2 regions of the Barrientosiimonas endolithica genome follow, and region 2 is predicted to be linked to the other one. Evidence: predicted binding sites of a transcription regulator. Region 2 holds the regulator's gene; the other holds the start of a gene.
What was found. Region 2 encodes HrcA, which represses chaperone genes, less so after heat shock. Its sites were predicted from a motif close to TTNGCACTCGNNNNNNNCGAGTGCNAA; they were not measured.

Region 1 (3,202 bases), 620 kb from region 2:
GGGCATGAGGGCTGGGGGCATGACATGGGTCGGCCCCGGTGCGCGAGCGCGCACCGGGGCCGACCCGTCGGACCGAGAGGTCAGTGGCTGTGGCCGTGGCCGGCAGCCGCCGGCTCCTCTTCCTCCGGCTTGTCGACGACCAGCGTGTCGGTGGTGAGCACCATCGACGCGATGGACGCGGCGTTGCGCAGCGCGGAGCGGGTGACCTTGACCGGGTCGATGATCCCGGCCTTGACCAGGTCGCCGTACTCACCGGTGGCGGCGTTGAGGCCGCTGCCGATGCCCAGCTCGCCGACGCGCGCGACGGCGACGTAGCCCTCGAGCCCGGCGTTCTCGGCGATCCAGCGCAGCGGCTCGGCGACCGCCTTGCGCACGATCGCGACACCAGTGGCCTCGTCGCCCTCGAGCGACAGGTCGTCCAGCGCTGCGGCGGCGTGGATGAGGGCCGAGCCGCCGCCGGCGACGATGCCCTCCTCGATGGCCGCGCGGGTCGCCGAGATGGCGTCCTCGATGCGGTGCTTCTTCTCCTTGAGCTCCACCTCGGTGTGCGCACCCACGCGGATCACGCAGACACCGCCGGCGAGCTTGGCCAGGCGCTCCTGCAGCTTCTCGCGGTCCCAGTCGGAGTCGGTGCGCTCGATCTCGGCCTTGAGCTCCTTGACCCGGCCCTCGACCGCGTCGTTGTCGCCGGCGCCGTCGATGATCGTGGTGGTGTCCTTGGTGAGGACGACGCGGCGGGCCTGGCCCAGCACGTCGAGGTCGGCCTGGTCGAGCTTGAGGCCGACCTCCTCGGCGATGACCTGACCGCCGGTCAGGATCGCGATGTCCTGCAGCATCGCCTTGCGGCGGTCGCCGAAGCCGGGTGCCTTGACCGCGGCGACGTTGAACGTGCCGCGGATCTTGTTGACGACCAGGGTCGACAGGGCCTCGCCCTCGACGTCCTCGGCGATGATCAGCAGCGGCTTGCCGGACTGGACGACCTTCTCCAGCAGCGGCAGCAGGTCGGCGATCGAGCCGATCTTGCCCTGGTTGATGAGGATGTAGGCGTCCTCGAGGACGGCCTCCATGCGCTCGGGGTCGGTCACGAAGTACTGCGACAGGTAGCCCTTGTCGAACTGCATGCCCTCGGTGAAGTCCAGCTCGGTGACCGTGCTCGAGGACTCCTCGACGGTGATCACGCCGTCCTTGCCGACCTTGTCGAACGCGTCGGCGATGAGCCCGCCGATGGTCTCGTCCTGGGCCGAACCGGTCGCGACCTGGGCAATCTCGCTCTTGCCCTCGACCGCGCGGGCGTTCTGCAGCAGCCGCTCCTTCATCGCGTCGACGGCCTTGTCGATGCCGCGCTTGACGCCACCGGGCGCCGCGCCGGCCGCGACGTTGCGCAGGCCCTCCTTGACCAGGGCCTGGGCGAGGACCGTGGCGGTCGTCGTGCCGTCACCGGCGATGTCGTTGGTCTTGGTGGCGGCCTCCTTGGCGAGCTGCGCACCGAGGTTCTCGTACGGGTCCTCCAGCTCGACCTCGCGAGCGATGGTGACGCCGTCGTTGGTGATGGTGGGGGCACCCCACTTCTTGTCGATCACGACGTTGCGACCCTTGGGGCCGAGCGTGACCTTCACGGCGTTGGCGAGGGCGTCGACGCCCCGCTCGAGCGACTTGCGAGCGGAGTCGTTGAACTCCAGCTGCTTGGCCATGTTGTGGATTTCCTTTCGGGTCGATCAGATTCGGGCGCGGCGGGCGCAGGCTGCGCCGCTCACCGCGGGGACGACGACGCCCCGGGGCACCCGGACGGGGCGCCCGGGGCGCGTCGAGAAGTCAGGAGTCGTCAGCCGACGACCGCGAGCACGTCGCGAGCCGAGAGGATGAGCAGCTCGTCGCCGCCGTACTTCACCTCGGTGCCGCCGTACTTGCTGTAGATGACCTTGTCGCCGACCTTGACGTCCAGCGGCACCCGCTGGCCGTTGTCGTCGATGCGACCGGGACCGATCGCCAGGACCTCGCCCTCCTGGGGCTTCTCCTTGGCGGTGTCCGGGATGACCAGACCGGACGCGGTCGTCTGCTCGGCCTCGACCGACTTGACGACGATGCGGTCCTCGAGCGGCTTGATGTTCACCGACACGGTGTGACCTTCCTTGTGAGGTGCGCTGCGCGAAGCAGCAGGGATCCGTCCTGCTCGCCCGGGGTCAGAGCCAAGACCGGTGGCGCGCCGTCGCGGGGGTCGCGCTGTGCGGTCGGGGCTGGCACTTGCCCCTGGCGAGTGCCAGAACTGAATCTAGGCGGGCGTTAGCACTCGGTCAACTCGAGTGCCAGAAATTCGTCTGCCGAGCACCGGCCGTACGTCCGGCTCAGGTGGTCCAAGCCCGCCAGAGCGCGGCGTACTCGCCGTCGCGCGCCAGCAGCTCCTCGTGCGAGCCGAGCTCGGCGATGCGCCCGTCGATCACCACCGCGATCCGGTCGGCGTCGTGCGCGGTGTGCAGCCGGTGCGCGATCGCGACGACCGTGCGGCCGGTGAGCAGCGCGTTCATCGACCCCTCGAGGTGGCGGGCGGTGCGCGGGTCGATGAGCGAGGTGGCCTCGTCGAGCACGATGGTGTGCGGGTCGGCGAGCACCAGCCGGGCCAGCGCGACCTGCTGGGCGCGGCCGGGCGACAGCTCCAGGTTGCCGGAGCCGACCTTGGTGCCGAGGCCCTCGGGCAGCTGCTCGACCCAGCCGCGCGCGTCGACGGCCTCCAGCGCCGTCAGCAGCTCGTCGTCGCTCGCGCCCTCGCGGCCCAGCATCAGGTTGTCGCGGATCGTGCCGATGAAGATGTGGTGCTCCTGGGTGACCAGGGCGACCTCGCGGCGCAGCAGCGGCAGCGGCAGCCGGGTGAGCTCGACTCCCCGACCTGCACGCTGCCGGTGCGCGGGCCGTGGATGCCGGCGAGCAGCCGCCCGAGCGTCGACTTGCCCGACCCGCTCGGACCGACGATCGCGAGCCGCTCCCCCGTGCGCAGCTCCAGGTCGATGCCGTGCAGCACGTCGTGACCCTCGCGGTAGGCGTAGCGCAGGTCGCGCCCCGAGAGCGCGACACCGTCGGGGCGCTCCTGCCCCTCGTCGCGGTCGCGCGGCACCGTGGAGATGCCGAGCAGTCGCGCGGTCGAGGCGATGCCGACCTGCACCCGGTCGACCGTGGCGACGAGCATGTCGAACGGGCCCCAGATCATCCC
Region 2 (3,202 bases):
GAGGCGGCGCTGCGGACCGGGCCGGAAGTCGCGGATCACCGCCTGCAGGTCGTCGACGCCGTCGAGCATCTCGACCACGACGCCCTCGACGCGCAGGTCGTCGCCCCAGACCTTCTCGACCAGCTCGGCGTCGTGCCGGCCCTCGACCAGGATGCGCGAGGCCGACGCGACCCGGGCCGGGGCGTCGGGCACGGCCACCGACCCGGAGGCGGTGCGGCTCTTCGTGGCCCGCTGCGCGGCGAGCGCGGCCGTGTCGGTGCGCGGCGCGGTGAGCTCGACCGGCTTGCCGTCGATGAGGAAGCCGGGCCCGAGTGGGAACGCCTTGACCCGGCCGCGCCGGTCCTCCAGGTGCACCACGTGCATGCCGCCGGCCTTCTCGACCCGCACGACGGCGCCGACCCAGCCGGAGTCGGCGTCCTCGACGACCAGGTCGCGCGCGGCCTCGACCTGCGCCGAGCGGCCCCGCCGGGGCGCCTTCCAGTCACCAGCGAGCACGTCGGATCCGTAGCGGTCGGGAGTCACCCCGTGAGGGTAGGGAAGGGTGGCAGACCCGCCCGGGCGACACGCTCGTACGCCGGCGCGTGGTTTTCTCGCTGCGCCGCACCGGACGTAGACTTGGCACTCGGGTGTGCAGAGTGCCAGCTCGGGCGGTCCCGGGCCGGTGCGAGCGCGCCCGCCGCTCCCGATGCCGACGAAGGTGGTGACCATGTCCGACGACAGGCGACTGCAGGTGCTGCGCGCGATCGTGCAGGACTACGTGGCGACCTCCGAGCCGGTGGGGTCCAAGGCGCTGCTGGAGCGGCACCGCCTGGGCGTCTCGGCCGCGACGGTGCGCAACGACATGGCCGCGCTCGAGGAGGACGGGCTGATCGCCGCGCCGCACACGTCGGCCGGGCGCATCCCGACCGATGCGGGCTACCGGCTGTTCGTCGACCGGCTCAGCGGGATCAAGCCGATGAGCCGCGCCGAGAAGAGCGCGATCCGGACCTTCCTGGACCAGTCGGTCGACCTCGACGACGTCGTCGACCGCACCGCGCGGCTGCTCGCCTCGCTCACCCAGCAGGTCGCGGTCATGCAGTACCCCTCGCTCAGCCGCTCGACGGTGCGCCATGTCGAGCTGGTGCCGCTCGGGATCGACCGCGCGATGGTGGTGCTGATCCTGTCCAGCGGCCGGGTCGAGCAGCGCGTCGTCGAGCTGGCGCAGGACCCGGCCGACGCGGCCGGCCAGCAGCTGCTCGGCGAGCTGCGCGCCCGCATCAACGCCGTCACCGACGGCCAGGTGCTCGGCGAGGCGACCGCGCAGCTGTCGAGCCTGCCGGAGGAGTTCCCCGCCGTCGACCGGCCGAGCGTGCAGGCGATCATCACCTCGCTCACCGACCTGCTGCGCGAGCAGCGGGAGGAGCGGGTGGTGCTGGCCGGCACCTCCAACCTCGCGCGCACGGGCGTCGACGCCGGAGACCTCGGTGTCGTGCTCGAGGCGCTCGAGCAGCACGTGGTGCTGCTGCGCCTGCTGGAGTCGCTCGACCCCGTCGAGCGCGACGCCGTCGCGGTGCGCATCGGCGCCGAGAACCCGCACGCCGGGCTGCAGTCCACGTCGGTGGTGACGACGACGTACGGCAGTGGCGGCGTCGCCGGCCTCGGCGTGCTCGGACCGACCCGGATGGACTACCCCTCGACCATGGCGGCCGTCCGCGCCGTCGCCCGCTACGTCTCGGAGATCCTCGACCAGTGAATGACTACTACGGCACCCTCGGCGTCTCGCGCGACGCGAGCCCGGAGGAGATCAAGCGCGCCTACCGCAAGCAGGCCCGCCGGCTGCACCCCGACGTCAACCCCAGCCCCGAGGCGGCCGAGGAGTTCAAGCGGCTGTCGGTGGCCTACGAGGTGCTGTCCGACCCGCAGAAGAAGGGGCAGTACGACGCCGGCGTCGACCCCATGGCGGCCGGCGGAGCCGCCGGGTTCGGCCAGGGCTTCTCCTTCACCGACATCATGGACGCCTTCTTCGGCGCCGGTGCGGCGGGCGGCGCCCGCGGGCCGCGCAGCCGCCAGCAGCGCGGCCAGGACGCCCTCGTGCCGCTCGAGATCGACCTGCGCGAGGCCGTGTTCGGCGGCGAGGCCGACCTGACGTTCGACACCGCCGTCGTCTGCCCGACCTGCCACGGCGACGGGGCGCGGCCGGGCACCGGCCGCCGCACCTGCGACGTGTGCCACGGCGCCGGCCAGGTGCAGGAGATCCAGAACTCCTTCCTCGGCCAGGTGCGCACCACCCGTCCGTGCGGCGCCTGCCGCGGCTTCGGCGAGATCATCACCGACCCGTGCTTCGACTGCTCCGGCGAGGGCGCGTGCGCGACCGCCGCACCATCACCATCAAGGTCCCCGCCGGCGTCGACAGCGGCACTCGCATCCAGCTCGCCGGTGAGAGCGAGGCCGGTCCGGGCGGCGGTCCGAACGGCGACCTGTACGTCGAGGTCCGGGTGCGCAAGCACCCCGTCTTCCAGCGGCAGGGCGACGACCTGCACTGCTCGCTCGAGCTGCCGATGACCGCGGCCGCGCTCGGCACCACCGTCGCGCTCGACACCTTCGACGGGCCGCGCGACGTCGAGGTGCGCCCCGGCACGCAGCCCGGCGACGTCGTCACGCTGCGCGGGCTGGGCGTCACCCACCTGCGCTCGAGCGTGCGCGGCGACCTGATGGTGCACGCCAACGTGCGCACGCCCACCAAGCTCGACCACCAGCAGCAGGAGCTGCTGCGTCAGCTGGCCAAGGAGCGCGACGAGGAGCGGCCGCAGGCCGCCTTCCAGCCGGTCAGCCAGGGGCTGTTCGGCCGCATCCGCGACGCCTTCGGGGGAAGTAGCGCGTGACCGCGCCGCTGTTCCACCTGCCGTACGCCCGGCTCGCCGACGCGCAGCCCGGCACCCGGGTGGTGCTCGACGGGGCGGAGGGGCGGCACGCCGCGACCGTACGGCGCATCGGGGTGGGGGAGCAGGTGCTGCTGGCCGACGGGACCGGTGCGGTCGCGACCACGACGGTGGCCGAGACCGGCCGCGACGAGCTGGTGCTGCTCGTCGAGTCGGTCGACCGATCGCCCTCTCCTGCAACGACTTTCGTGCTCGTGCAGGCCCTGGCCAAGGACGGCCGCGACCTGCAGGCGGTCGAGGCCGCCACCGAGCTCGGCGTCGACCGGGTGCTGCCCTGGCAGGCC

Region 1: the regulator HrcA is predicted to act here: its motif matches at 2,281-2,307, upstream of groES (co-chaperone GroES).

What each region holds. Positions count from the first base shown of each region.
Region 1 is NZ_AP027735.1:2,662,524-2,665,725, forward strand. It holds gene groL (chaperonin GroEL) at 81-1,691, opposite strand; gene groES (co-chaperone GroES) at 1,823-2,116, opposite strand; partial or broken gene QUE40_RS19365 (ABC transporter ATP-binding protein) at 2,343-3,199, opposite strand; gene QUE40_RS19370 (ABC transporter transmembrane domain-containing protein) at 3,196-3,202, opposite strand, start outside.
Region 2 is NZ_AP027735.1:2,041,768-2,044,969, reverse strand. It holds gene QUE40_RS10320 (DUF3097 domain-containing protein) at 1-522, opposite strand, end outside; gene hrcA (heat-inducible transcriptional repressor HrcA) at 707-1,732, shown strand; partial or broken gene dnaJ (molecular chaperone DnaJ) at 1,729-2,861, shown strand; gene QUE40_RS10305 (16S rRNA (uracil(1498)-N(3))-methyltransferase) at 2,858-3,202, shown strand, end outside.